DNA from 4 places in the Sporomusa rhizae genome. Region 2 is predicted to be linked to each of the others. Evidence: riboswitches for the same ligand, from Rfam matches in the RefSeq annotation. Region 2 holds a riboswitch; each other region holds the start of a gene.
What was found. A riboswitch is a leader RNA that binds a small molecule or an ion and turns the genes downstream of it on or off. The one in region 2 is predicted to bind cyclic di-GMP.
Positions count from the first base shown of each region.

Region 1: linked by a shared signal. The riboswitch ahead of SRRS_RS07070 (diguanylate cyclase) and the one ahead of SRRS_RS03125 (methyl-accepting chemotaxis protein) in region 2 are both predicted to bind cyclic di-GMP.
Region 3: linked by a shared signal. The riboswitch ahead of SRRS_RS00680 (sigma-54-dependent transcriptional regulator) and the one ahead of SRRS_RS03125 (methyl-accepting chemotaxis protein) in region 2 are both predicted to bind cyclic di-GMP.
Region 4: linked by a shared signal. The riboswitch ahead of SRRS_RS17985 (methyl-accepting chemotaxis protein) and the one ahead of SRRS_RS03125 (methyl-accepting chemotaxis protein) in region 2 are both predicted to bind cyclic di-GMP.

Region 1 covers NZ_CP156925.1:1,591,118-1,598,579, forward strand. The annotation lists gene SRRS_RS07045 (class I SAM-dependent methyltransferase) at 1-751, shown strand, start outside; gene SRRS_RS07050 (flavodoxin family protein) at 852-1,706, shown strand; gene SRRS_RS07055 (site-2 protease family protein) at 1,782-2,621, opposite strand; gene SRRS_RS07060 (MmcQ/YjbR family DNA-binding protein) at 2,682-3,041, opposite strand; gene SRRS_RS07065 (hypothetical protein) at 3,179-3,445, shown strand; cyclic di-GMP riboswitch class I at 3,551-3,637, shown strand; gene SRRS_RS07070 (diguanylate cyclase) at 3,776-4,681, shown strand; gene SRRS_RS07075 ((2Fe-2S) ferredoxin domain-containing protein) at 4,942-5,193, shown strand; gene SRRS_RS07080 ([Fe-Fe] hydrogenase large subunit C-terminal domain-containing protein) at 5,180-6,910, shown strand; gene SRRS_RS07085 (SpoIIE family protein phosphatase) at 6,910-7,462, shown strand, end outside.
Region 2 covers NZ_CP156925.1:686,282-693,743, reverse strand. The annotation lists gene SRRS_RS03150 (energy-coupling factor ABC transporter ATP-binding protein) at 1-430, opposite strand, end outside; gene cbiQ (cobalt ECF transporter T component CbiQ) at 455-1,219, opposite strand; gene SRRS_RS03140 (energy-coupling factor ABC transporter substrate-binding protein) at 1,262-1,543, opposite strand; gene SRRS_RS03135 (energy-coupling factor ABC transporter permease) at 1,540-2,286, opposite strand; cobalamin riboswitch at 2,503-2,684, opposite strand; gene SRRS_RS03130 (LysR family transcriptional regulator) at 2,768-3,649, shown strand; cyclic di-GMP riboswitch class I at 3,974-4,058, shown strand; gene SRRS_RS03125 (methyl-accepting chemotaxis protein) at 4,163-6,151, shown strand; gene fucO (lactaldehyde reductase) at 6,282-7,433, opposite strand.
Region 3 covers NZ_CP156925.1:169,011-176,472, forward strand. The annotation lists gene SRRS_RS00660 (response regulator) at 1-1,846, shown strand, start outside; gene SRRS_RS00665 (response regulator) at 1,876-2,235, shown strand; gene SRRS_RS00670 (hypothetical protein) at 2,262-2,510, shown strand; gene SRRS_RS00675 (sigma-54-dependent transcriptional regulator) at 2,577-4,052, shown strand; cyclic di-GMP riboswitch class I at 4,313-4,399, shown strand; gene SRRS_RS00680 (sigma-54-dependent transcriptional regulator) at 4,540-6,015, shown strand; gene SRRS_RS00685 (methyl-accepting chemotaxis protein) at 6,095-7,462, shown strand, end outside.
Region 4 covers NZ_CP156925.1:3,804,893-3,812,354, reverse strand. The annotation lists gene SRRS_RS18010 (APC family permease) at 1-632, shown strand, start outside; gene SRRS_RS18005 (GGDEF domain-containing protein) at 655-1,599, shown strand; gene SRRS_RS18000 (Na+/H+ antiporter) at 1,612-3,171, shown strand; gene SRRS_RS17995 (TIGR00341 family protein) at 3,168-4,526, shown strand; gene SRRS_RS17990 (hypothetical protein) at 4,544-4,876, shown strand; cyclic di-GMP riboswitch class I at 5,072-5,158, shown strand; gene SRRS_RS17985 (methyl-accepting chemotaxis protein) at 5,274-6,089, shown strand; gene SRRS_RS17980 (GGDEF domain-containing protein) at 6,173-6,847, opposite strand.

The sequences.
Region 1 (7,462 bases), 900 kb from region 2:
ACCATCTTATCTTGGTTTATTAGCTAAATATGGATTTTCCCGAAAAATACTGAAAAAGCAATTTTTGAAAGCTCCGGGGAATTACGAATATCTTATTGCCAGGACAAAATTTATTGATAGTATTTTTGAAAATATTGATGACAGTATTGAACAGGTATTGATATTTGGAGCTGGCTTTGATTCCCGTGCTATTCGCTTTAAAAGTAAGTTAGCGAAGGCAACAGTATTTGAACTTGATGCTCCGGGAACACAACAAATTAAAATAGATAGATTCAGGGGCCAACACATTGAGTTTCCGGAAAATCTAAAATTTATTTCAATTGATTTCAATCACGAATCGTTATCTAAAAAGTTAGAAGAAACCGGCTTTGAAAAAAATAAAAAATGTCTTTTCTTACTAGAAGGATTAACGATGTATCTAAATCAAGAATCTATCGATAATACATTTAATCTAGTAGATAACTATTCGGGAGAAAATAGCCTAATTGTTTTTGATTATGTTTCTGCTTCGATGGTTAGTCGAGAGAAAACCTACAATGATCCCAAGATTAGACAGTACTATGAATTTCTTGCTAAAGTTGGTGAAAAACCCCGTTTTGCGATAGACGGACAGATTCAGGATTTTCTGGCAAACTATAATTTGCTTTTGCTAGATGAATTAGATTCGACTAGATTAGCAAAAAAATATTTCAATAAAGATGACTTTGGCCTAATAGCCCAAAAGTTTAGAATCGTAATGGCCAAGAAGTAACTGGGGTGGCTTTCAAAGTGGTGGTAGGGTGGTTAATTTTGATTGGGTAGATTGATTTTTTAATTGGATTTTGATAATAAAATCAAAGGTGGGAGCTTCTATGAAGGTATTAGGTTTAGTGGCGTCACCCAGAAAACTGGGGAATTCCGAGATATTAGCGAAAGAAATGTTGGCCTCCTTGCCGGATGAAGTGGAAAAAATGATGATCCGGCTCACTGATCTTGATATAAAACAGTGCAGCGCTTGTTACGCCTGCCTGCCGGAGGACAAGGACTGCGTCATTAAAGACGATCTGGGTTTCCTGCTGGAACAGATAAAGGCGGTTGATGCTGTTATCATTGCCACACCTTGTTACTTTTTAGGTACTCATACCACACTGAAACTTATCAGCGACAGGCTGATTTCCGTTTTGCAGCAAGCGAAAGAATTTGCCGGTAAGAAATGTGTCGTCGCGGTATCTTACGGAATTACAGGATGGGAAGGGTATGCCCGTGAGGCCGCAGTCAATCTTGCTCGCTTTTTTCATTTGGATGTAGTGGGGACAATGCTGGTCCATGCAGCAAGTCCGGGAGAAGTTGTAAAAACGGAAGTGCTCGATCAGGCGCGCCGTTTGGCGTCAGCGCTCGTAACCGGTGAACAGGAGGCAACCCGTTTGCCGGTTCATGCTTGCCAGTTGTGCGGTAACACACTGCTTAAGCTAATGCCTACCGGGGAAGTAAAATGTCCGATGTGCGGGGCAGATGGCAAAATCGAGGTAAATGAAAGAGAATTTACGGTTCAGTTTGCAATCCCCAGGCATAACCGATTTTCTCCTGAAGGTATGACTGAACATGGTAAAACTCTGGAGGCTATAAAAAATCAATACATAGCGGAACGCCATGAATTGAACAAACTAAGAAAACCTTACCAGCATTATAACTGGTGGATTAAGCCGGAATCAAATGAAAAAAACTGAAGCTCATTAGCAGCTTCAGTTTTTTTTACATAGTGTATGAAAGGGACTCACAGAGTTTTTCTGTTTCTTGAGTTGCTAGATCCTTGGCCGCAATGCCTCGGCCGTAAAGTGGGTTTCATAAGTAAGTATTCCGCTTAATAACAGCAGTGCCAAATAGGCAAATCCTATTTTCAGACGAAATGAAGAATCGGTTGCATAATATTCGTCATGGCGATGTTTCCAGAAGTCCCATGCCCGATGAATAGCTCCGAATAAGATCAGAATGAGAATGGGGCTGAAGCTGAACCACAAAAGTAACCCAATCAGAGGAATGCCAATGAGCCAGATGTAGGGAGATACCGCTCCGGCAATCCGACCGCCATCTAATGGCGACGCTGGGATAAGATTAAACAGTGTGAGAAAATAACCGGTAAAAGCTAAAGAAAATAGCAAGGGAGAATGTAACAGGTAGGCAGCCAGATGAAAGGCCACTGTGGCTAACAGGCCAAATAAGGGTCCGCCATAGGCAATGATGCTTTCAGTTGCCGCATCATTAGGCTGTTCCTTAATACCAATGAGTGCTCCCAAAAAAGGAATAAAAACAGGGGCCGTTACCGGAATGTTCTGTTGCCGGGCTGCAACCATATGTCCATACTCGTGAATCGCAATGAGCAAAACAAAACCAATTGCCCACCATAGCCCGTAAAACCAAGCATAAACACCAATAGTTGCCAGCATGGAGAGGGTGGTTATACCAAACTTACTAAACTTTAGAAGGAACACTAATCCTTTGAGAAATCCCAAAACAGTTTTCCATTTCATTAACACCAGTAGCGCGGCAAATACTCCGCCCAGCCCAAATCGCTTATACCAAGGTGGTCGCACTGGCGGTGGCGTGTTATCCAATTGTTCGTTCATTTCGTCTTCTCTATTCAAGGCAATACCTCAACTTAACATTATTAATTATTGACCATATCCTCAAAGCAACAGATGCATTCACCAATCCCCGCCGGAGCCACTTCTCAGCCTTTTGGGGAGTGATTTATAGACTAAGTCATAAGAATGATCGATTAATCCTCTTATTTCTTGTTCGGGAATACTTCCATCAAGTATCACTGTATTCCAATGGCGTTTATTCAAATGGTATCCCGGGGTAATGCTGGGATATTGTTTTCGCAGTATTTCTGAATAGTTTGGGTCGCATTTCAAGGCAAGATTGTCCTGACCGTCCCGGCGAGACAGTAGAGCGAACATTTTAGACGCAACTTTGATAACAATTACGTCGGGACCAAAAGGGTAATCTTCGACGGCGCCCGGTTTGGCTAAGCAATAAGAATATAAAGCTTTAGAATGCAAGGTTATGCTCCTTTCACAAAAAAACTTATAAGAAGTATTCTATCAGAATAAAAATATACCTTTATTTTGAAACAAGTTGACTAATTGCATACTATTTCTCATTAGATTATAATGATAGTAACACAGGAGGTGTTTGCATGTCCAAGAAAAAAGTAATCATTAAATGTGGAACCATTAACCCGAATACCCTTAAAGTTGCCGGTAAACCTAACCGGGCAATGACTCCAGAGGTTAAGTTGGCCCCCGTTTGGATCGACCGAAAAAATGACTATAGGCGTCATAAAGAAAAGCAAAAAATCCGCCGTTATTCCGATGAATATGGAAACGGCGGATTTTATTTATCTATAAATCCAAATTCTGATATTACTCATCAAAAACGGATTGATGAGTTTATCGCTTTGTGAATGGAAAATGGGTTCGAAAGCTGGAGAGCGTAGTACTTTCGTTTTACAAATGACTTTTTACGACATTTTTTTTATTTTTTGATGATAAAATATTAGTAGTAATTGAATACTTTGAGGCAAACCATCCGAAAGGATGGGACGCAAAGCCGTGGGTCTACAGATTCGTTAGTCTAAGATTGCCAGGTTGCATCATTTAAATCAATGATGAACCGAGCAATCTTTTTCATTTTAAAATGGAGAATAACGATAGAAATTGATTTTTTGTCAACTAATATTCTGCGTTAGTTGATAATAATTAGTTGTATGTATGAAAGGAAAGGAACGAAAAGTATGAATTCAGCAAAGCAAACTATCCTTATTGTTGATGATATACAATTTAATCGTCAATTTTTAAAAAATGTTCTTCAAGATGAATATAATGTAATTTGTGCAGACTCGGGGAAGATGGCTATAGAAATTGTTATGTCGCAACCAATTGATCTGGTTTTACTGGATATAATTATGCCTACTATGGATGGCTATGAAATTTGCCGGTGGATCAAGACAAATCCAGGCACCAAAGATATTCCAGTCATCTTTGTTTCTATAAAAGACGATCCTGAAGACCAAACTACTGGGTTTTCATTGGGAGCAATCGACTATATTACTAAGAATACTGATGCATCTATAATTAAAGCGCGTGTAAAAAATCACCTTGAGTTAAAGAAACAGCGGGACATGTTAATTCAAGAATCTATTAACGATTTTTTGACAGGTATACCTAATCGCAGGTATTTTGATGAAATTCTGGCAACAAAATGGCGACAGGCACTGCGTGATAATGAATATTTGTCCATTCAGTTAATTGATATAGACTTTTTTAAAAATTATAATGATTTTTATGGCCATATAGAAGGTGATCGGTGCCTTAAGTTAGTGGCCGATGCGTTAAAAAAATCGTTGCTACGACCACTTGATATAGTCGCTAGATATGGAGGAGAGGAATTTATAGTACTGCTGCCGCTAACGCCGCGCGACGGTGCGATAAAAGTCGCAAAGAGAATTCAGGAAAACATAAGTGCGTTAAACATTACCCATCAGCTCTCTTCAGTTAATGATTTTGTTACAGTCAGTATTGGCATAGCAACGATAAAGCCTGAAGAAAACCTTGATGCAACGATACTTATTAAACGAGCCGACTATGGGCTCTACAAGGCCAAAAACGAAGGTAGAAATCGATTTATTGCCATTGAATAATTACTATTATTTCCTTGTACTTGAGAAAGTCACCGCTTTAGCCAGCAGGCAAGAGCGATGGCTTTTTTTTCAAGGCATGGCGACGGAGTAATTCACTCGACAGTTTAAAAAGAGAGTGGTAAAATACTATTGAAACGTAACAAATACGTTTTGCTGCATATCAAACATCTCTTTATCGAACTACGACTTATTTATAATAATAAGGAATATAATAACGAAGATAAGTGAAAAAATTCACTCAATTTACGAGGGGTATAATTATGCTGAAATTGTCCATTTGTTTTGGGAGTGCCTGCCATTTACAAGGCGCTTATAGTGTTCTCAATGCGTTTAAAGCATTAATCGACAAATATGAAATTCAAAGTGAAATCGATCTTGAGGGAAACTTTTGTCAGGGACAGTGCACCGAAGGCGTGATTATTAAAATAAACGATGAAATTATTAAGAACGTATCCAAGGAAAAGGTATTTGAAATATTTAAGGACAAGGTGCTGGGAGGTGGACAATATTAACACTATCATAACTCGCAAGGTAAATTGTCAGGATTGTTTTCGTTGTGTGCGTGCATGTCCTGTTAAAGCAATTGGAATAGTTAAAGGGCAAGCCAGTGTTATTCCGGAAAGATGTATTCTTTGTGGCCGTTGTGTAGTGGAGTGTCCGCAGCAGGCGAAAGAAATTGATAGGCAAATAGAAAAACTGACGGCAGCTGTTGCAACCGGTAAACAAGTAATTATAAGCTTAGCCCCCTCGTATATAGCGGCTTTTCCTGAATACTCATTGGAAGACTTGACACACCGATTGATAAATGCAGGGGTTAGTGCGGTTGTAGAAACAGCTACGGCAGCTGACCAGGTTTCGAAGGCGTATGCTCGACATATTAAAGCCGATAATCCTGTCAATCATACTGTTATTTCCTCCTGTTGCCCGGTTATTGTAGATATTGTTGAAAGATATTATCCTAAATTAATCAACAATCTAGCGCCGGTTTTATCGCCAATGCTTACTCATGCCAAGCTTATTCGAAGGGAGTTTGGAGAAGACTGCTTTGTCATATTTGCCGGACCATGCATAGCGAAAATTGCTGAAGGCCGCTCGCTGTATTCTGAAGTGGACGCGGTTATCACTTTTGATCAGCTTAGAGAATGGCTAAATGAGCGTAACGATATGGTTTCGATAATAAATCCCCTAAAGCTTCAGGAATTACCGGAATCAACTTATGCAGGACGCTGTTTCCCTGTAGCTGGCGGGGTGCTTATGCCTTTTGGTTCGCAAGTTTCGGACGAGGATGTTATAGCAGTCGATGGAATAGAAAATTGTCTGGAAGTATTTGAAGGGTTAAGCAAGCTGGAGTTTTCTCCAAAATTCGTTGAGGCCATGGCTTGTGCTGGCGGGTGTATCAATGGTCCTGCTATGGGGACGCATCAATTAATGCAAACCAAAAGGAACAAGATAATGAACTACGCCAAGAATGCTTTGCCTAATACATGTCCCCAGGAAGATGACTTGGCGGCAAGTAATCTGGACTTATCACGAAATTATGCAGCAAAACCGATAAACGCCGTTATACCTGCGGAAGCTGAAATAAAAGAAATTCTCAAACAGATAGGAAAATTTTCTCCCAAGGACGAAAAAAATTGCGGCGCTTGCGGATACAATACTTGTCGCGATAAGGCAATTGCTGTTTTTCAGGGTATTGCCGAAATTAACATGTGCTTACCTTATATGCGTTCTAAAGCAGAATCATTTGCCAATATTATTGTAGAGAATTCATTAAATGCGATAATTGCTGTCAATGAAAAAATGATTATCAAAGAATTCAATCCGGCAGTTAAACGAATGTTTGGTATAGTACAAGAAATTTATAAGGGTATGAGTCTAACGGAATTGTTTGATTGCTCAGATTTTATGGTTGCCACGAAATTGGGGCATAAGATTGTTGGTAAACGGGTTGAGTACCCTGAATATGGTATTATTACCGAACAAATGATTATTCCAGTACCTAAGCATAGTTTGGTAATTGCTATCATTACTGATGTGACTGCTTTTGAAAAGAAACAGCAGGAACTGCGGCAGATGAAACTGGATACAATAGAAAAATCCACGGAAATCATTAATAAACAGATGCATGTGGCTCAAGAAATTGCCGGTTTATTAGGAGAGACTACTGCGGAAACAAAATCAGCCCTATTAGAACTAATTATGCTGATAAAAGGTAAGGAGGAATCGTAATGCAACGTCTTCATGCCGAAGTTGGTTTAGCGCAGTTGTCTAAAGTTGGTGAAGAATTGTGCGGAGACAATGTTGATATTGCCAGAACACCAGAAGCAACGATCATTGTAATGTCCGATGGGCTGGGCAGTGGTGTTAAAGCTAATATATTAGCGACTTTGACGACTAAAATTGCCACCGTAATGCTTAAACGCGGTATACCGCTGGAAGACGTCGTCAATACCATTGCCGAAACCTTACCGGTTTGTCGCCAGCGAAAGATTGCGTATTCGACATTGCATATTATTATGATTGCCCCTGATGGACAAACGACTATTGTTGAATTTGACTGCCCGGCTACTTTCCTGGTGCGTAATAACAAAGTAGTTGAGTTTCCTGCCCATGAAAAAGTAATCGGTAATAAAATTATTCGTGTAGGGGAACTTTGGCTTCAAAAAGATGATATATTAGTGGCTGTTACTGATGGTGTGATTCATGCCGGTATTGGCGGCTTGCTGAAACTGGGGTGGGGCTGGGACTCAGTGGCAAAACAAATTAAAGAAGAGACTAATG
Region 2 (7,462 bases):
TTAAAAAGTGTATAGGTTCGTTGCGGTATTCCAGCATTTTGACAGCATCCAGTGCGGCTTCCGCTCTCTTATGAGCAACCTTCGGCGTTAATTTCAAATTCATTGGGCCAAATAATACATCGTCCAATACACTTCCGGCAAACAGTTGCGCATCCGGATCCTGAAACACCAGCCCCACCCGCTGCCTTAGCATGGTAACAAAGGATCTGGAGTACTCATATGCTTGCCCCTCATATAAAAGACTTCCTGCCTGTGGCCGAAGGATAGCATTGAGATGCAAAAAGAGCGTAGACTTACCGGCTCCATTGGGTCCTACCAAAGCAATTCTGGCACCACGTGGAATACTCATTTGAACACAATCCAAGACTTTTTTAGCTAAATGATAGCTAAAAGAAAGATTACGTACTTCGATCAGTGAGGTTGTTGACATGCAAAAAGCTCCTTACAAGCATTTTCACCTAATGGCCGCAGTGCCTATTAAACCGGCAAGTAACCCCAAAATCACCAACAGCCGGTAGAAGTTCACTGGTTGACGAGCATACTGAAATATCAGTTGATTGCTGTAATTTCTGGCTAATAGCGCGATATATAGTTCATGTGATGTAACAAACGACTTACGGCCAACATTGGCAGCCAACAAACCCAGTGAGTAAAGAGACTGCGTCATTCCCGAATAGCCCAGCCGTGATTGCTGCGCCATATAAATCTGTGCCAGCGCTTCATGAAAGACAAAAATAAACCGGTAAGTAAGCAGAGCAATTTCCATCACTACGCGTAAAGGGGAAAAACGTGAAAAAATCGCGGTAATATACGCCACCGGAGTAGTTGTTGCCAACATAAATAAGCAAGACAGCGAAGCCATACTCCTGAGAAGTAAGCCTTGCACCCGAAAAACATCCTCAAGAGTAATTCCGATATATAGCGTCCCTATTGACAACAGAAACCACGCCGAAAACGGCTGGGTCGAAAAGCTGAGAAGCACAGAAACCAATCCTGCAACTAAAAAACCAAGAGGTATTAGCCAGAGCTGTAAAATATATCGCACAGGAATACGGGCATATAGCATCACCGCATGCATAAGCAAAATGATGCTTAAGAGGGTTACCGGCTGAGGAAAACACAACGCCACAGCTAAAGTACCTCCGCCTAATACCATTTTCTCCGTCACACTGACTTGGCGCAATGCATTATTATAGGCCAGATAATCCAAATAAAACATTTATCATTCTCCCGCCCCGGCTATTTTGTCACTTAGCCTTGCTCACTCTGTTCTAGAAGCATTCCGCCCTCGATAATACCCAAAAAAATAACCAAGAAACCCTGCTCCAAGCCCGGCTTGTACCGCAAACAAAAAGCTTTCCACCTCACCGGAGGGCGGCTCCCAAATAGTATTAAACCATGGTTCATAATCCGGGCTAACGCCTTTCACTATACCGACTAATTGTTCGTCGGCTCCGGAAAAAATCCCATCAGTATGAATAATGAGAGGTACTACCGCCAATGCAATAACAAAAAGCAGCAATATGACATTTTGTTTTTTCATATTTTTGGATCTCCCTCCTTATGAGGCCATAATGAAATTAATCCCTGTTTATCGTAACTTTGCAGCATATTGTAAACTATCACACTTAAAAATCCTTCGCTGACGGCTAAAGGAATTTGCGTGAGCGCAAATACCCCTAAAAATTTAAGATAGGAACCAATAAAACCGGTTGTTGTATCGGGGAATGCCATGGCTAACTGACCGGCGGTAACCATATAGGTAGTCCAATCGCCAACAGCTGCAGCCAAAAATACAGCAACTTTATCAGACAGCCCTACTTTTCGGCTGACTGTAAACAGAATCCACGCCGTAAAACTGCCGGCAATTCCCATTGAAAAAGTATTCGCTCCCCATGTGGTAATACCACCATGCGCTAATAACAGCGCTTGGAAAACCAATACAATTCCACTTAGAACTGTAGAAATAGAAGGCCCGAATAATATCGCACTTAACCCAACACCGGTAGGATGGGAGCACGAACCGGTAATTGAAGGAATTTTCAAAGCCGACAGAACAAAAATGAATGCACCAGCAAGCCCTAATAACATTTTACGCTCCGGGTAGTCTCTAATGGTTTTTGATATCTTGCTGCTTCCATACAAAATAAAAGGAAGCGTGACAATCAACCAGCCCAATGCGTATTCTTTAGGCAAAAATCCTTCCATAATATGCATGGCAAAGACGTGCGCCGGAGCCACAATGTTCATCAGTAGAAAACAAAATAACAGCTGAAAAATCTTCAAATTATTCACCTATCTTCGTTCAATTTCTTTAAGCATCTTTCTTCAAATACAAGAATTGCCCAGCATATAAAAAATAAATCTCCCGACCATACTGCGGGAGAACAGAGTTAAAAACAGCACTATTATATTGAAAAATCCCGACATAATAAACATCGGGATTTAAAACACAATACAGCCTGTCAGTGCCTTAATCTCCTCCCTATCGCTCGTAGGTCAAACAGTGATTGTTAGATAGGCAGTTCTCCTGGCTCTGAATCATCGCTTGCCCAAACCTTCCCAAGACTTTCATCCCAGTGGCATCTATGGGTTTGCTCCTCATTACAGTGGCGGGACCGCGCCGGTATTACACCGAACTTCCCTATTAAGCCTTCACAGGCACCTACCTCAGCATATAGAATTATAAGTATAAGGTAACCTGATTCACTCAGATTATGCGTACAAATTAAACAGGCAAAAAAAGAAAATATAAGGAGTCATCCATATGGAAATTCGCCAACTTAAATACTTTCTTGCCATTGCGGAAGCCAGACAGATTACCAAAGCAGCAAGCCAACTGCATATCACCCAGCCCCCTTTAAGTCAACAAATGCTTTTACTGGAAAAAGAACTTGGCGTACAGCTTTTGGAAAGAACAAAAAAACAAATTAAATTAACCGAAGCAGGTTGTATATTGCAAAACAGGGCCGAACAAATTATAGAACTCATTAACTCCACTATCAATGAAGTGCAGGAAGCGGCAAACGGTGTAAGCGGCAAGCTTAAAATCGGCACTATCACGTCCTCCGGCAGATCCCTCATACCTGAGTATATACAAAAATTTCACCAAACCTATCCCAAAGTCTCTTTTGATCTGCGTTTGGGAGACTCCCGGCGCATATTAGAACTACTGAATGCAGGCATTATAGAAATCGGATTAGTCCGTCTACCCGTTGATTCTTCACTCTATAACTACATAACCTTACCCAAAGAAAGCATGGTCATGGTTGCCCTGCCTGATACCATTACAACTAGAGATAAAGAGACATTCTCCTTTGATAAAATCAAAGACAAGCCTTTATTACTTCACCGCCGCTATGAATCTATAATTTCCGATTATTGCAGCCAAGCCGGTTTCAAACCAAATATTCTTTGTACCAGTGATGATACAACTTCCTTACTCATTTGGGCTAAGCTGGGCCTCGGAATTGCCATCGTACCGGAAACCGCCATTAATCTTCTGCAAGAATCTCCACTTTTAATACAAAAAATAACCAGTCCTGTTATCATAACCGTGGGCGCAATTATCTGGTTAAAAAAGCATTCCCTTTCAACAGCAGCAACGCATTTCATTGAAATGTTTAACAACGCAACCGGCGCTCTTTAGCTCTTAAAATCTTATAAATAAAACCTAAGGCCATATCTTATTGGCTCAGTCCACGCAAACATTGTTTCCACCTGCGTTTTTGACGCTGTACAGAGCCTGATCCGCACGTTTTACAAGTTCATCCCAATTTTTTGTATGGTAGTCGGCCATGGCTAATTCTCTATTGAACTGGTACCTTCAGGAAAAAAATAAAGCCTTTCTTTTCAGGCAGGATTTATTTTTTAACGACATATTTTTACATAAACTTAAATAATGCTCTTATTTTTTTACAGGACTTTGTCATTGTTTGGAGAAATTAGTATACAGATAGGGAAAATATGCCATGAAATTTGTCGGCAAACCATCTGAAAAGGTGGGACGCAAAGCCATGGGTCTACAGATAATGAATCTAGATCGCCAGGCTGCACCAGTGTATTTGGTGTGCCTGGCTTTTTTCTACGGGTGATATTGAAGCTGCCGTTGGTGCCCATAGGCTGGCAATCCATAAGGAAAATTGGAGGATTGAGATGTTTTATGCGACTTAACAATATTTTTACTACTTTACAGGGGAAAATGAGTCTTTTTTTGGTAATGCTGGCAATCGTTCCAGCTTTAATTATCGGCTATACGGCGAATCAACAAGCCAATTCCCTGTTGGACACAATGACGAAAAACACACACAGGGATCATGTTATCCGGGTAGCGGACCGACTGGAGCAGTATTTACATGACGGCCAGGCAAGTGTTGCCACGCTGGCGAAAACTCCATATGCCGCCGCTTTCGGTTCGGAGGATCAAACTGCTGTGATGCGTTCCTTTTATGAAGGCAATGGTATGTTTGAACTGATCTTTTGTGTGGATACCCAGGGAATGATAAAAAATACGTGGCCCAAAACCGATTTTGGCGGTAAAAAGGATTTTGCCGATCGCCAGTGGTTTAAGGATGTGGCGGCCGCGCAGAAGCCGGTTATTTCCGATACCTATGTTTCCGCCTTTACCCAGCAGGCCACGGCGCCGGTGATAGCGCCGCTTGTAAATAAGGAAGGACAGATTGTCGGCTATATCGGCGGCAATCTGAAACTCGACAATGTAACCGCCCTGGCACAAGGGCTTAATGCCGGTAATACCGGTAAAGGTGTTGTACTCGATAAGAAATCTTTTTATCTAACGGACAGCCGTGATGAAACCAAGTCAAAACAACATGAACTGTTTAGCGGGCAGAACGTTCTGGACATGACTAAATCCCCGGAAGCGCAAGCCAAATATCTGGGACGGCAATTGACGGCTTTTGCCCCTGTCGGTGAGACGGGTTGGGCCGTGTTGTCCTTTCAGGACATTGCAGAATCCATGTCCAGTGCGGATGATCTTCGCAACCTGATTATTGTGGTCCTTCTGCTGTCTTGCGTTATGCTTGCCGCTATCGGCTTTTTTGCCGTACGAAAAATCAGTCGTCCCATTACCGCTATATCCTCGGTTGCATCGCAAATTGCCAGCGGTCATATTGTTACTCCGGCAGTTACTTATACCGGTCAGGATGAAATCCGGCAGTTGGTGGACTCCTTCCGGGTAATGGCGGAAAATATCCGGCAGTTGATCCGGCAAACAGGCGATGCGGCGAATGCCACAGCAATGTCTGCGGATCAGTTGGCAGCAAGTTCGAAACAAAGCGCAGAAGCATCCGGCCAAATCGCCATGTCGGCTGGTGAGGTGGCAGCAGGGTCGGAAACGCAGCGTCAGGCGGTGGATGATACTACCTTGTTGGTCCAATCTATTTCTGACAAGCTGCAGCATATTGTGTCCGTTGTCGATGAGGTTGTGAACAATTCACAGGGAACCGCCAAAGCAGCGGGAGACGGCAACAACAAAATTGAATTAGCCGTCCGTCAAATGAATGCCATTGAAGATACAGTGTCCAATCTTGCCAAAGTTGTCGGGCAGATGGGAGAACAATCCGACAAAATAGGCCAAATTATCGATACCATTTCCGGTATTGCCAAACAAACCAATCTGCTCGCACTGAATGCCGCTATCGAATCGGCCAGGGCCGGTGAACACGGACGGGGATTTGCCGTCGTTGCCGAAGAAGTAAAGAAACTGGCTGAGCAATCGGAGGTGGCGGCCGCTCAAATCGCCGAACTTATTATGGCGATGCAATCCAGCAGCGGCAATGCGGTTGTTGCTATGTCGGAAGGCAGTAAACAGGTTCAGTCGGGGTCAGAGGCGGTCAGGGCCGCCGGAGTAGCCTTCGGCGAAATTGTCACATTGATTGAAACAACAAAATCAGGCATAGGCAGTGTTGCCGAGGATGTGCAGCAAATGGCCTCAGCCGGTACGCAAATTGCCGGGCAGATGAAGAATATTGATCGTATAAGCCGGGAAAATGCCTCTCATGTTCAGTCTGTGTCGGCTGCTACTGAGGAACAAAGCGCTTCTTTGGAAGAAATCGCTGCGTCGAGTCAGGAATTGCAGACTATGTCGGAAACCGTACGGGCCCTTACCCGGAAATTCACCATACAGGATTAACCAGATCAGCAGTTGCAGCAAACAGGGGCAGTTTACTTTAAAATACACTAGTCAAAAATAAAAGCAGCCTTGCCAATAATTACAAATTGGCAAGGCTGTTCGTTATTCTGATTCAATATTATTAAGTATCTTAGTAGATGGCCTTGTAAATAGCCAACAGTTCCTCTGCCGTTACGTCACGCGGATTACCCGGAGTGCAGGCATCCGCTAAAGCAGACTCAGCCAAAAATTCTAAATCTTTTTCTTTAACGCCCAGTTCGCTTAGGCAGCGCGGAATCTTGATGTCGTCGGCTAATTTCTGCACAGCATCAATAGAGGCCTGGCGGTATTGGTCTTGACTCATACTATCTACGCCTTCTACGCCCATAGCACGTGCTATTTCACGATACCGTTCGCCCGTAGCCGGTGCATTAAATTTTAATACCGGGGCCAGGAGGATGGCGCAGGCCACACCATGGGGAATGTCATAGAGCGCGCTTAACGGATGGGCCATGGAATGGTCGATGCCGAGGCCGACGTTGGAGAAGCCCATGCCGGCAATGTACTGGCCGATAGCCATTTCTTCGCGCGCCTTCATATCACCTTCCACAGATTTACGCAGCCATTTGTTGATAATTTCAATGGCTTTCAAATGCATCATGTCGGTCAGTTCCCAAGCACCCTTGGTGATATAGCCTTCAATGGCATGGACCAAGGCATCCATACCGGTGGCAGCGCACAGGCCTCTCGGCATGGATGCGCACATATCCGGATCAACGATGGCGACGACGGGGATATCGTGGGGATCGGCACAAACGAATTTGCGCCCCTTTTCCCTATCGGTGATAACGTAATTAATGGTAACTTCTGCTGCCGTGCCGCTCGTCGTGGATACGGCGATGAGCGGCATGGCTTTGTGCTTCGTCGGCGAAGCGCCTTCCAGGCTGCGAACATCGGCAAATTCCGGATTCGTCATAATGATGGAAATAGCCTTAGCGGTGTCGATAGCCGAGCCGCCGCCGATAGCGACGATGACATCGGCGCCCTGTTCCTTACAGAAGGCCACGCCTTCCTGGACATTTTCAATCGTCGGGTTGACTTTGATGTGATCGTAAACCGCATAATCAATACCGGCAGCATTCAAGAGATCCGTCACCTTAGCGGCTACCATGCATTTGATTAAATCTGGGTCGGTAGCAACCATGACCTTTTTCAGACCCCGCTTCTTAACTTCATTGACAATTTCACGAATAGCACCTTTACCGAAATAAGATGTTTCATTTAAGATAATACGATTTGCCATTTTACTCCCTCCCTAACCAAACGAGTCTC
Region 3 (7,462 bases), 520 kb from region 2:
CCCGTTACCGGAATCGTTACCTCCGGTCTGCTTTGAATTGGAACAATTGCTCAGTAAAGACAAAGTTCCTGAGGGCTGTCAGGCCAATCCTTCAAAGTCAATACAGGAGCCGGAACTAGAAGTAAGAAAGCGAGCGGCAGCCCACCATGATTTTGTCCAAATTCGGGCAGAACGGCTGGATGAACTAATTCAATTGATGGGGGAAATGGTTTCTTTTCAGTACCGGAAGAAACAGCAAACTAAGATGATGCATGACATTATGCTGCTGTCAGCATCAAGTCTTGAATTTGTATCCTGCCATAATGGTGCGCAAGCAGCTCACAGGCATAAGGAACTGGCAGATTCTCTGAATGCTATGCACAATCAGTTGCGAAAGCTGCAGGATTCATTGCGCAATGATGCAGTAATCGAAAACCTTCTGACCACAGATCTTCAGGAACGGTCGTTAAAGATACGTATGCTTCCGATTTCAACTGTTTTTGATAAAATTAACCGCGTGGTTAGGGATCTTGCTCGCACAACGCACAAGGAGATTGAGTTTGAAGTTGAGGGAGGAGATACCGAACTTGACCGTAAAATTATTGAGCAGTTAGGGGATTGTCTGCTTCATATGGTTCGAAATGCGGTCGATCATGGCATTGAATTGCCCCAAAATAGGATTAGGGCAGGTAAAAGCCCCCGCGGAATTATACATTTAGCTGCCACGTATGATGCAGGGGGGGTTACCATTACTCTCAGTGATGACGGGGCAGGTATCTCCATAGATGATCTGAAAGCAGCAGCAATAAAAAAACAGTTACTGACGGAAGAGGCTGCTAATAAATTAACGGAAACGGAATTACTAGACTTGATCTTTTTGCCTGGCTTTAGCACGAGTTCTATTATTACTGATATTTCCGGACGCGGGGTTGGGATGAATGTAGTCCGGCAAACAATTACCGAGAATCTTAAGGGGTTTGTCCGGCTTCAGACACGAACAGGCCAGGGAACGACTTTTTTGCTGAAAGTTCCTATTACACTGGCGCTTTCGCATATGTTAATCGTGACGGCTGCCAATCAGACATTCGCTGTACCTGCGTACTCGGTTGAAGAGGTAATAATGCTACCTGCCAGCCAGGTTATTGATATTATCGGCAAACGTGCATTACGTGTCCGTGAGCAAATTGTTCCGCTGGAGGAACTTGAAAGTATCCTGGGTTGTCCCCAGGCGATACCGCATGAACGCAAGGAGTTGCTAATTATTCTGCTGACTTCGGGTGCGCAAAGACTGGGAGTAATTGTTGATGCTGTAATAAGTGAGGCCGACATGGTTATAAAATCCTTACCTTCGGCAATACAGCACTGTGCTCTTATTTCCGGATTTACTGTTGGCAGTAATGATGAAATAATTAGTGTTCTAGGAGTTAGCGCTTTGATGCGGCAAATAAATGAAAACAAGATAACTGCAAGCAAGGGGTTAGGGATTGAACCCCAAAAACAGCACAAAACAATTTTGGTTGTTGATGATTCTGCAAACACACGGGATATTGTAAAAAATATTCTGGAGTCCTATGGCTACCAGGTTGATTTGGCCGAAGACGGTATAGTTGCTATCGAAAAGACAGGTAAAAAGATATATGATGCAGTCATCACAGACGTTGAGAGGCCAAACTATGATGGATTCAGCCTTACATTGCATTTGCGTCAGGATGAGCGGTATCGGCAAATTCCGGTGATAATTGTTACTTCCCGTGAAAAAATGGAAGATAAACGGCGGGGAATTGAGGTTGGAGCTAACGCCTATATTGTTAAGGGCGCGTTTGATCAAAATAATCTTCTGGAAACCGTACGAAACTTAATAGGATAATCAGCTTGATTATGAAGGTGGGGGCTAATTTGAAAAAGCTGTTGCTTATTGAAGATGACTGCTTTATGCGGGAAATGGTCACTATGGTGCTGGAAAGCGAAAATTTTGAAGTTGTTGGTGCTGAAACTGGCGCCGAAGCGTTAAGGTTGCTGCAGGAATGTGCCGGGTGTGATGCCGTAATTGCCGACATGTATTTACCGGATACAGACGGACTTGAACTTTTTGAACAAATAAATGCCATTTACCCGGAGGCTATGTTTGTAATGTTAAGCAGTGAGACTGACCAGAAAATTGTTAGTAAAGCCGATAGTTTGGGAATCAAATATATTTTTAAAGATGAAAATTTTGCGGAATCAATTGTAACAACGCTGCAAACTGTTTCTAAGTAATGATTATTTTAGGAGTTTGAAGTAACATGACTAAAAAGATTGAAGCTCAGACGGCAGCGGTACATCCAACAGAAGCTGCGGCGGGTGCTGAGTCAATGAGACTATTCCATGATCTCAATCAGCCGCTTAATTCTATAAAAATGATTTCTGGCGGAATTATGTATTTACTCAATCAAGGGAAAAGAATTTCTGATGAAGAGCTGGTTGGATGTATGAAAGAAATAGTAAATCAAACTGACGCAGTTGCGGAGATTATTAAGAAATTGAAATCGTGAGTTGAAATGGTCGTTGAATCTGGGATATCAACCTGTATATTTGGCTGGTCATAGGGAGGATATCTAATGAAGATATTGCTTGTAGATGATGAACAGCATAGCCGGCAGGCCATGCTGTGGTTCTTACAGTACGAAAACCATGAAGTAACCGATTGTGCTAGCGCTCAAGAAGCGCTGGATAAATTTTCACAAGGGGATTACCCTTTGGTGTTATCAGACATTCAAATGCCGGGAATGTCAGGAATTGAACTGGCAAATGCCATTGAAAAATTACCAAATAGCTGGCAGACGGATATTGTTTTCTTTACTGGGCATGCCGATCTAAAATCGGCAGTTACCGCTTTACGGGCAGGAGTATATGATTATTTGGAAAAGCCAATAAACCCGGAAGAACTGGTGTCTGTCATCGACCGGGTAGCGGAACACCAGGCCTTGCTGCGGGAGAACAAAACCTTAACTGACCGTTTCCGTGATGAGGTAAATGCCGCAACCGAGGAGACACGGCGCGAACTTCTACATATAAAGCAATTCGTGGCTGAATCCATAATGGGTTCTGTCGGCATCTTTTCAGAATGTATGAAAGCCATTGTCCGGCAAGCAGAAAAACTGCATGAGGACCGGACAATTCCCGTATTAATCGAAGGCGAGACCGGGACGGGAAAAGAGATTATCGCGAAGATCATCCATTATGGAAACAGCTTTGGCAGGTTGAGTAATGGGGGCTTTGTTGATATTAATTGTGCTGCGCTTGCCCCGACTTTGTTTGAAAGTGAAATGTTTGGTTATGAACCAGGCTCTTTTACCGGCAGTATGACCAAAGGAGGCAAAGGAAAGTTTGATATAGCCAGTGGCGGAACCTTGTTTCTTGACGAAGTTGGTGAAATACCACTTGAGTTGCAGGGAAAGCTGTTGCGCGTACTGCAGGAGAAAGAGTTTTACCGGATAGGTGGTTTAAAGAAAATAAAGACCGATATCCGGCTTATCAGCGCCACCAACAAGCCCTTGGAACAAAGCGTCGAGCATGGCAGTTTCCGGAGAGACCTGTATTACCGGCTCAAAGTAGCGCATATTACAATACCACCTCTACGGGAGCGCCGAGAAGAGATTTTGCCGATCGCGCAAATGTTTTTACAAGAATTTTCAAAGCGCAAACGAAAAAAGTTTATAACAATTGCGCCGCAGACAGCCAGGATGCTGGAAGGATATGCTTGGCCGGGTAATGTACGGGAGCTGCAGAACACTATTGAATATGCCACGTTTGCCTATGATGATGATGAACTGAAACCCGAACATGTTGGAGGGTTATTACAACAGCGGCGGGAGAAGCCGACGGCATTTTCTAGCAAGAATGACGTAATAGAACTGCCTTTTCCTCCGGAAGGCCATTCGTTAAAAAGTTATACAGAGGATCTTATTTTGAAGATTTTAGCTGCCCATAATGGCCGCCAATCAGCAGCAGCTAACTACTTGGGAATGTCTCGCCGGGCTTTGTCTTATCGGCTCGAGGAAATTCGCAATAGAAAGGCTAATAATCAGATATAGATAACGAAAAACTTCCAACAAAAACTTCCCACGTGGGAAGTTTTTTGTTCGCGTGTGCTACATCAAATTTATTTTTTAACAATTAAACCAAAATCAAAACAATACTTATCGTGGCGAAATATCAAGATTTATGCTGGATTTTGGAGAACGAAACAAGAAAAAGTAAAAGCATGCCAGGTATTGGCATGCTTTTTGCATTATAAGAGTCTAGTCAGCTAACACGGTACTCTGCTAGTTAATAGACGAATCAAGGTGCTAACGGTATCCTTAGGCAAACTTATCGAAAGATAAGGACGCAAAGCTATGGGTCTAATAATCTTAGGATTTATGACTGCCAGGTTGCCATGACAAGTATGTCATGTAATACAATAGCGGTCTTTTTCATTAAGATTGCTTTGGATTTGGAAGGAGATTGTCATGTTTCCGGATTATAATGACCTACTTGAAGTTTTGGCTATTTTATTGCTAGTTCAAAGGAGGATATCTTATGAAGATATTACTCGTGGATGATGAGAGATATAGCCGGCAAACTATGCTGTGGTTTTTAAAGCACGAAAATCATGAAGTAACGGAATGTGCCAGCGGCCAAGAAGCGCTGGAGAGGTTTTCAATGGAATCTTATCCACTGGTATTATCGGACATTCAAATGCCTGAGATGTCGGGAATAGAACTGGCGAAAGCTATAAAGCGGCTGCCTAACAGCTGGCAGACAGATATTGTTCTCTTTACTGGCCATGCGGATTTAAAATCGGTAGTCAATGCGCTACGGGCAGGGGTATATGATTACCTGGAAAAACCGGTTAACCCGGAAGAACTGGTGTCTGTTATCGACCGGGTAGCGGAACACCAGGCCTTGCTACGGGAAAACAAAACCTTAACTGACCGTTTCCGTGATGAGGTAAATGCCGCAACCGAGGAGACACGACGCGAACTTCTACATATGAAACAATTTGTGGCCGAATCCATAATTGGTTCTGTCGGTATTTTTTCAGAATGTATGAAAGCCATTGTTCGGCAGGCGGAAAAGCTGCATGAAGACCGGACAATTCCTGTATTAATCGAGGGTGAGACCGGGACGGGAAAAGAGATTATCGCGAAGATCATTCATTATGGAAACAGTTTTGACTGGTTGAGTGATGGGGCATTTGTTGATATTAATTGTGCTGCACTTGCCCCAACTTTGTTTGAAAGTGAAATGTTTGGTTATGAACCAGGTTCTTTTACCGGCAGTATGACCAAAGGGGGCAAAGGAAAGTTTGATATAGCCAATGGCGGAACCTTGTTTCTTGACGAAGTTGGTGAAATACCACTTGAGTTGCAGGGAAAGCTGTTGCGCGTACTGCAAGAGAAAGAGTTTTACCGGATAGGTGGGTTAAAGAAAATAAAGACCGATATCCGGCTTATCAGCGCCACCAACAAGCCCTTGGAACAAAGCGTCGAGCATGGCAGTTTCCGGAGAGACCTGTATTACCGGCTCAAAGTAGCGCATATTACAATACCACCTCTGCGGGAGCGCCGGGAAGAGATTTTGCCGATCGCGCAAATGTTTTTACAAGAATTTTCAAAGCGCAAACGAAAAAAGTTTATAACAATTGCCCCGCAAACAGCCAGGATGTTAGAAGGGTACGATTGGCCGGGTAATGTACGGGAGCTGCAGAATACTATTGAATATGCGATATTTGCCTATGATGATCAAGCGCTTAAGCCGGAGCATGTCAGAGGGCTTTTCCAGCAACGATGTGAAAAACCGGCCGTATTGCCGATCAGGAGTAATGTTATAGAACTGCCATTTCCTTCTGAAGGCTATTCGTTAAAACGTTATACAGAAGATATAATCATGAAGATCCTGGCTGCACATAATGATAGACAAGCGGCAGCAGCCAATTATTTGGGAATTACTCGCCGGGCGTTGTCTTATAGGCTCGAGGAAATGAGAAACAGAAGAAATCAAAATACTAATTAGCATACAAAAAACTCGCTAAGAGAGGCGTACCAGAGTCTATTATTTTCGCTGCACCACTACTTATTAGGAGGAACAAACAATGAAAACACGTATGCCAATCGGTGCCCAATTGGGTGCGCTTATGGGAATAGCCTTGCTGCTTATGGTTATTCTGCTAACGATAAGTATTTATCAATTCAAAGGAACCAGCAACTCTTATCAAGAGATGCTGTCTGTTACAGTGTCGCGCACCATGGCTTTGCAAAGTGCTCAGGACGACTTTCATGAAGGGCTGAGTGATTTACGTGCCTATGTCGCTTATGGTGATGAAAAATATGCAACTGAAACCCTGAATTTGATGAAAGAAAGCTATGGCAAAATTAAGACGGCTACTGAATCCATGAATGCAAATGATAACAAACAGGACGGGGAGAAACTTCAAACCGTGATGCTTGCCTATATAGATGATATTAAGAAATTTATTGCATTGAAACAAAGTAACGATCCGAGCTCTGCCAATGTCCTGGCTGGCACTAGGCAAAAAACCGAAATCGTTAACAATCTTTTCAATGATGTTATGACCGCTCAGGATGTAGCCCTAAAACAACGAATAAACTATCTAAGTGAGAAACAGGCTGAAGTATTCAAACTGGTAATTGGATCAAGTGTACTAGGTATCATTGCTATTACCGCAATTTTGATCTGGTATAGCCGTCAATTGGCACGCCGCATGGCTAGTTTGCGTGTCCAGCTTGTGGCACTTAGCGAATTAGATTTATCTCTTAAGGATACTAATGCTACTCGTAATGATGAATTAGGAGATATGGCTGAAGCGCTAATTACTATGAAACACTCGCTCAGAGAGATTGTCCGTTCGGTTAGAAATGAAGCTGACTCACTGGCAGCTTCCAGTCAGCAATTATCATCATCGGTGCACGAGCAGCTGCAAGTATCGGAAAACATTGCCAGAACTATTACTGACGTCGCAGAAGGTGCGGATCAAAATACCAGTCATATTACGGAAATTTCTGCGGTTATCGAGGAAGTTAGTGCCGGGGCTGAGCAAATGAGTGCCAGCGCTTCTCAGGTTAATAGTGTTACTCAGGACGCGGTCGGTGAAGCTAACCAGGGAATGCAACTCATTCATAAACTGGTTGCCCAAAATAACACCGTCGAAAGATCAATGGCCGATATTAATAATGTATCCGAATCCCTTGTAAAAGGCTCGGAAGATATCCAGCAGATTGTTACTACCATTCGCAATATTGCCGGACAAACCAACCTGTTGGCCTTGAATGCCGCTATCGAGGCAGCACGGGCCGGCGAAGCCGGCCGGGGTTTCGCCGTAGTTGCGGAAGAAGTGCGCAAGCTGGCGGAACAAAGTGCCGCCGCCACAAACCACATTGAAGAAATAATTAGTAAAATGACGGAAGATATTAATTTCGCAGGTGAGATAATTATTAAGGCT
Region 4 (7,462 bases), 2.7 Mb from region 2:
GGAGAAGCGGTCTGCGAAGACCGGTGAGCGCATCCTGGGCGGGTGTCTTGTTCGCGATTGCGGCTGTGCTTGCGGCGCTGGCGGGTAATGTATTTATGAATCCGGTCTATGTAGGCATTTTTTTTGAATACTTTTTGCCGACCGTCATTATTGTGTTGATTATGCTAAACCGTGTAGTGCTGCTGACCGGCTGTCTGTTTTTTATCCAGGCAGTCAGTAAAAAATTAACCTGGGCCGCCGAGGTTCTCTCCCGGCTGCTGCAACGCAAGATTGATGACATAAATTCGCAGCAGGTTGTGTTTTTTACCCGGGGCGGCGATTTGGCCAACTTGAATTTGGCGCTTATCTATGTCAGAAACAATGAGCATACCAACCGCATGAAAATTGTTACTGTTGTGCGCGCAGGCGGTGAAGTGCCGCCGCGCTTGGCGGAAGACATCCGGTTTCTGGACAGGGCGTATCCGGAAATCGATATTGAATTTATTGTGCAGCGCGGCGAGTTCGGCCCGGACCTGATTCAGGAGCTTTCACAAAAATGGAAGATACCTGCCAATTTTATGTTCATCGGCTCACCCAATGGCGGGTTTACCTATAGCCTGGCTGAGCTGGGGGGCGTACGGCTGATTATTTAGATATAACGGAGTGTGATAGGGCATGAAGGCAGAACTGCAATTTATTTTTATTGTGAAAAAGATGGAAGACTCGATGTTATTGCGCGCCATGCTGATGATGGCCGGGTATGACAAAAAGCTGATGACCAGTGTCTACCGCTGGCGCGACGGCGTTGAGCGGGCAGCGGCGGGCAATGGCAAGTGTTTGCTTTTTATGGATAAAGCGTTCGCGCAGGATGAGCCGGATTATGAGGGTAAGGTGCGCGAACTGGCGCTGGAGATGCCGATTATTCTGGTGGAGGATGCCGGTGCCGCCAATCAGGCCGATAGCGAGGTGATCGAGTTAGGCGTCCAGGAGGTGCTTTCCCTGCGGGAAATAACCAGCAACTATTTGGCGAAGGCTGTGCAGCATGCTGTGGAACGCCACCAGATGCGGCAGCAAATTCGCGAAACGGCGCTGGTAGATACGCTGACAGGGCTATACAACCGCCGCGGCTTTGTTAAGAGAGCGGAACAGGCGGTGGCGGTGGCGACCCGGCTGAATATGAGTGTAGTGGTTTTGTTTATGGATGTGGACCATATGAAATGGGTGAATGATACCTTGGGTCATCAGGAAGGGGATGTGCTGCTGCTCGAGGCGGCCAATGTCCTGCGGACGGTATTTCGCAGCACGGATGTTATTGGCCGGTTAGGCGGCGATGAGTTTGCCGTCTTGCTGCTGCGGCAGCAGGAGAGCGCCGGTCAGCGGGCAACCGGGCGTTTACAGGCGGCATTGCATAAATATAACAGCAAGCGAAAGTTGTCATACCCGCTGTCGCTTAGCATTGGCCAAGCGGAATGCCTGAAGGGGCAAACCATTGATCTGGAAGCCTTGCTGGCCCAAGCGGATGAAAATATGTATAAGGCGAAAAAAACGAAACGGGGCCAGGCTCCGTCGTTCGTAGCGGATGGCGGGGATGACTTCCGGGAAGATAAAGGCGAGGAGTGAGGTGAAACCTAGATGCATTCATTTTCATTTTTCTGGTTAATGCTGCTGGCTTCCATTGTAGCGATGCTAGGACGGTTTGTAAAAATTCCGTATACGATTGCACTGGTGTTAACCGGTTTGGTGGTGGGTTACTTTGGCTTATTACCCGGGGTGTACTTGGAGCCCCATATCTTGTTTGCTATCTTTTTGCCGCCGTTATTGTTTGAAGCCGGTATTAATATTCATTTCCGGCCCTTGCAGCGGCAGTGGAAAATCATCGGCGTCTTAGCCATTTTCGGGACAGTTATTTCTACTGTGCTTGTGGGCTATGGCATGCACTACTTGTTAGGGCTGCCTATTTTGGTGGCTTTGCTATTCGGGGCCATGATTTCGCCGACTGATCCGATCTCGGTATTGGCTTTGTTTAAGCGGCTGGGGGTGAATGAGCGGCTGTCGATGATTGTCGAAGCGGAGAGTTTGTTCAATGACGGCATCGCAGTAGTCTTGTTCGGGGTACTCCAAAGCGTATTGGTGACCAGCGCATTTTCGTTATCCCAGAGCCTCGTTTCCTTTGTCGTCACAGTTTGTGGCGGGGCTGTTATCGGGATACTTGTTGGCGCGGTAGCGTCACGCATTACGCAAGAGTTTGATGATCACCTGTTGGAAATTACCCTGACCACCGTGGTGGCGTATGGTTCCTATCTGGCAGCGGAAAGCGTGCACGTATCGGGGGTTATCGCTGTGGTTGCCGCCAGCCTGGTCGTGGGCAACTATGGCTTGCCGCAAGGCATGACCCCGGCTTCGCGCATGGCGGTGCTGTCGTTTTGGGAATATGCAGCCTTTGCGGTCAACTCGATGGTGTTTTTACTGGTCGGCTTAGAGATTACGGTCATGCCGGTGGCGGACAGCCTGCTGCCGGTCCTTGTCGCTGCCGCCGTTGTCCTGGCGGCGAGAGCCCTTTCCGTGTATAGTCTTTCGGCCTTATTGTCTGCCGCCGGGCAGGTTATTCCCAGCCGGTGGCGGCATGTACTGGTCTGGAGCGGGTTAAGAGGGGCGTTATCCATGGCGATGGTACTGGGGATTAGCCCGGCTGTGCCGGAACGGGACATACTTATTCCGGTAATTTTTGGCGTAGTCTTGCTTTCTTTAGTGGGGCAGGGGCTGACCATTGAGCCGCTGGTTGCCAAACTGGGATTGAGCCGGAAACAAAGTGATTTAGAAGCCTATCACTTATTATTGGGCGAAAATATGTCGCTGCGCGTGGCGGTGGAGGAGCTGGACCGCAATGTGCGGCAGGGGGCCATCTCCCAATCGGTTCGCGATGAAATGGCCGAGCAGATCGCCGTAAAGCAGCAGGCAATTGAACAAAGGATCGCCAGGCTTCATATGTCGGATGAAAACATCGCTGCCGATGAACAGAAAAAAGCTGAGCGCATTGTCTTACTCGCGCAAAAAACGGCCTTCCATAATGCGGCGCGCAGCGGGATTATGGAATGGAGTGCGGCCGCAAAACTGATAAGCCAGCTGGAAACAGAGCAAGAAATGAGAGCAGATCAGATTCACGATGCAGAGGGAGGTTCGCGCAGCTCATGACGCAATGGCCGGATAAAGAAGGACAAAAAACGATCTATAACAATGTTTTGGGGGATGCCAGCCCGGACCGTTATTTTTTCGGGATGGTGGTACTATCCTGTACGGTAGCTACTTACGGATTATTGTCCAACAGCACGGCTGTCGTAATCGGGGCCATGCTGATCGCTCCCCTGATGGGCCCCATTCTGGGCGGGGCGCTGGCAGTGGCGACCAACAGCAATCCGCTGTTAAAAATGTCGGCCAAGGCGGAGGCGTTAGGCGCGGTTACGGCGGTTGTCCTGGCGGCGCTGTTAACACTGGTGCTGCCGAGCGCGGAATTAACACCGGAAGTCCTGGCGCGAACCACGCCGACCATATTGGACCTAGTGGTTGCCTTGGCTTCCGGTGCGGCCGGAACGTACGCCATGTGTGTGAAGCCGCAGGGCGCTACCCTGCCGGGGGTTGCCATTGCCACCGCCTTGATGCCTCCCTTGTGCGTAGTGGGCATCGGGCTGGCGAAGCAAAGTTTTTCCGTGGTCAGCGGCGCCTTTTTGCTGTTTTTAGCGAATATGATTGCCATTAATGTGGCGGCTATCGCTATGTTTGAATTGGCGGGATTCTCCCGTGACAGTTGTCATGACGGCGCCTGTAAAACAGGTGAAGCCAAGAAAACCACCTACCGGATGTTGTACCCGGTGGTGCTCTTGATTGTCATTTCCATACCATTGGCCTTTATCATGTATAAAACGTATAGTCATGCCAACATTGAAAAAGTTATTAAAACATCGCTCATCGAATCTTTGGATGTGATTGCGCCGCATTCGACGCTGATTTCAGCAGACTACCGGGAACAGGACAACCGCTATGAGATTGATGCCGCTTTTCGCACGACGAAAATTATCGTGCCGGAAAATATCCGGCAAATGGAAAATTTGCTGGAATTACGGCTGGGAAAACCGGTAGGCGTTAGCGCCGATGTGGTCCTGGTGCAAAAAGTCAATGACAAGACCAATATCGATACCTTCCAGGCGTTACTGCCGAAAGTAAAAGAAAAGGAAATTGTCGAAGTGGTAAAAAGCAGTACCCCGGAGGAAGTCATTGATACCGTTTTACAGGAAAAACTGTCTTTGCTGCCTAATGCAAAATTAGAGGACTACACGTTAGAGTACCGCAAAGGCGAAGGAACCTATAAGGTTACGGTGAAAATTTCCAGTGCATCTCCGGTAGACGACAAGTTAAGTAAAACCATTCAAAATATTCTTGAGGAGAGGCTAAAGCGGCGGGTCGAAGTTAACATCGAGAGCAAAGCAATACAAAATAATCCTGCCGCACCACAAAAATCTAATGGTAGCCTTTTGTATGAAGAGCCGAAATAGAGAGGGGAAGAGTAATTATGCATCATGTTTCCTGTGATCAATATCCGGCGGTTGGGTGGCTGATTAAGGAAGCTTTGGATATTAACCGGATAATCCACCGTTCCTATTTGCTTACATCCGATCAGGGGCGAATTAATGTTTACTACCATATGGAAACGTTTATTCTTGAATGCGATACCAATGGCGATCATAATCCCAATGAATATTTTTTCTTTAAACAGGCAGAGAAGGAAGAGATTTATAAAATGCTGGAACAGTTGTTGCGGCGTTTGGAAGTTGAGAACCCGCAACAAATAATTTCGCTCACGGAAGATACACTACGTTTTGTGAGTACAGACTTTTCGGCGTAGCAGAGGGAAATGCGTGCGGTGGATGTTCAATTGACTCTGCCAAAAAGCAGTAAGCCGCTGCAAGCACGCGAAGCAGGAAGCTCTCTAGCCTTAGAAGCGGACCGGTAAGGGCTGGTGGGGCAGCGGTTGGCATCAGTAAAAATCATTAGGGTTTATATGTTGTATATTGACATAATTTGTTGAATGTTGTTAAATAAGAGTAGTAGGCAAACCTTCTGAAAAGTGGGGGCGCAAAACTATGGGTCTAAAGACTTGCGCGTCTATGACTGCCAGGTTGCATCAGATGTTTTATATGCTGAGGTAACCTGGCAGTTATTGTTTTATTGGGCTTACATACCCGGTTGAACTATCCGCTTCAGCAATAGGATCTGTGATAACTAACGAGGAGGGGTTTGGCATGAATGAGTTTCGAAATGCAATTGAATCGGCTCCCAAGTATCAACTATTGATGCCTCTCGACAGCTGCATCATGATTTGTAATGCTGAAGGAATAATCGTCAAATTTTTACCGGCAAAAACCTTTGACATGGGCGTTAGGGAAGGGAATAGAATAGCAGCCGGCGGCTCGCTGGACCAATGTTTAAAAACGCAAAAAGCAATACATACGACGTTGAAAAAAGAATTGTATGGCGTTGCCATAAAGGCAATTGCCGTACCGATTATGGAAGATGGCAAGCTGGCAGGGGCCATGGCAACCGGGACAAGCTTGGAGACACAACAAATATTGCATGAATCGGCGCAAACCATTGCCGCTACCGCCGAGCAAATGACGGCTACCTCCGAGGAGTTAGCGGCAACGGCCACGCAGCTTGCGCAAGACTTGGACGGTATCAAGGGCCGGGGGGAGCACGTCTTAGCAGAAATAAAAAAAACGGACGATATATTGCGGTTTGTTAGCGAGGTGGCCGCCAACTCTAACCTGCTGGGGTTAAATGCGGCTATCGAAGCGGCCAGAGCAGGCGAGCACGGGCGCGGCTTTGCGGTCGTTGCCGAAGAAATTCGCAAAATGGCTGATAACAGTGCCAAAGCGGTACAGGATATCAAGGCTATCCTGAATAGCATTAACTCAGACACAAAAATAATAGTGGAGCAGATCATTTCGACTGCGCAACTCGGTGAGCGCCAGGCGGCAGCGACTGAGGAAATCTCAGCGTCCATGCAGCAACTGGCGTCGTCAGCGTCGGATGTCGAAAAGATTGCGGAGATAATTTAATACTCATAAACAATCAGCCCTAAGCTTTTTGCTTAGGGCTGATTGTTTATAAGTAGAAGCCGGGAAGGCGGAAGCCTCTTGTGTCAGGATACAAGGATTACACTGTTTTTTATTTGCTTAGCCTTGTATAATGCTTCATCTGCCTGAATTAGAGCGGCATCGCAGTTAGTCTCTTTTTCTAGGTAAAGCAGCCCGATACTAATTGTTACATCATGGGTGGCAAACTTGGTTTCTGCTTCTTTTCGTATTCGCTCCGCCATCATGTTTCCGTCCTCGGCAGTAGCGCCGGGAAGCAGGATAGAAAACTCATCGCCTCCCCAGCGGGCGACAGTATCAACCGCTCTCGTGTTTGCTCTAAAAGTGTCTGCTAAAGCAATGAGCATTTGATCTCCTACTTTATGCCCATAGCGGTCATTTACTTTTTTGAAATCATCCACGTCAACCATTGCAATACATAACGGGATTCTATTCCGTTTTAAGTGTTCGATTTCTAAGTTCAGTTGCCTATTGAAATAGCGGCGATTGCGCAAATTGGTTAATGGATCGGTATTGGCATTTTCGTGCAACCTTTTTAGCAAAATTCCATAAAGCAGCCCTAGCAATGAAAAGATAAAGCTTGGTATAACCCAAGTAAACCGATGGTACTCCGGCCATAGTGTAGTCAAAATAGTGTCGCTGGTAAAGTCGAAAACACCTAGTAAAATTCCGAATATGCAAAAAATCAAGGGGGCATATTGATAGAAGAATAGACGATGCACCCATTCACCCGCTTTCTTCCTACAAACAGTATAGTATCCTTATTATTGTCAGTCTATTAGAGTTTTGTCAAGATAAGCGGAAAGGTAACAAGTTTGAAACGTTTAAGAGAAAAATGGTAAATGCAGCTGGTATTAATATATCACCGCCTACTGTCGTACGAGTGGAGGCATGCTTTTTTATCGTAGATACTAATTGTGCTGATGCTGCGTAGTTTTGGATTTAGGTATTATCACAGCCATTTAAAGAGATGGGGGGTACAATACAGAAGCTCTTGGGGCAGGCTGTCAAAGGCTTGCTCGGCGCTGCAGCGCCAATGCGCCCCTCGTCAGTCCTGCATAATTCGGCTAGCGAAAAAGAAAACCGCTTTTTTGAGCCTCATTGATCGGGCTACTCCGCTCAATGGCCATAGGGAACGGATACCGCTCTATGGCTGCTCGTCCGCTCCTTGCGGCGTTCCGCTGTCGCTACACTCTCCTCATCCGCTCCCGTTCCGCCACCGCTGCCGCTTAGAGCCGTATCCTGCCGGGCGGATGTTCGTTAGTCTGGGGAGGGGACGCAGACCGGAGCACTCCCTGCCGCTCGCGTCCGGACTGCCGGGGAAACGGGGTTACGTC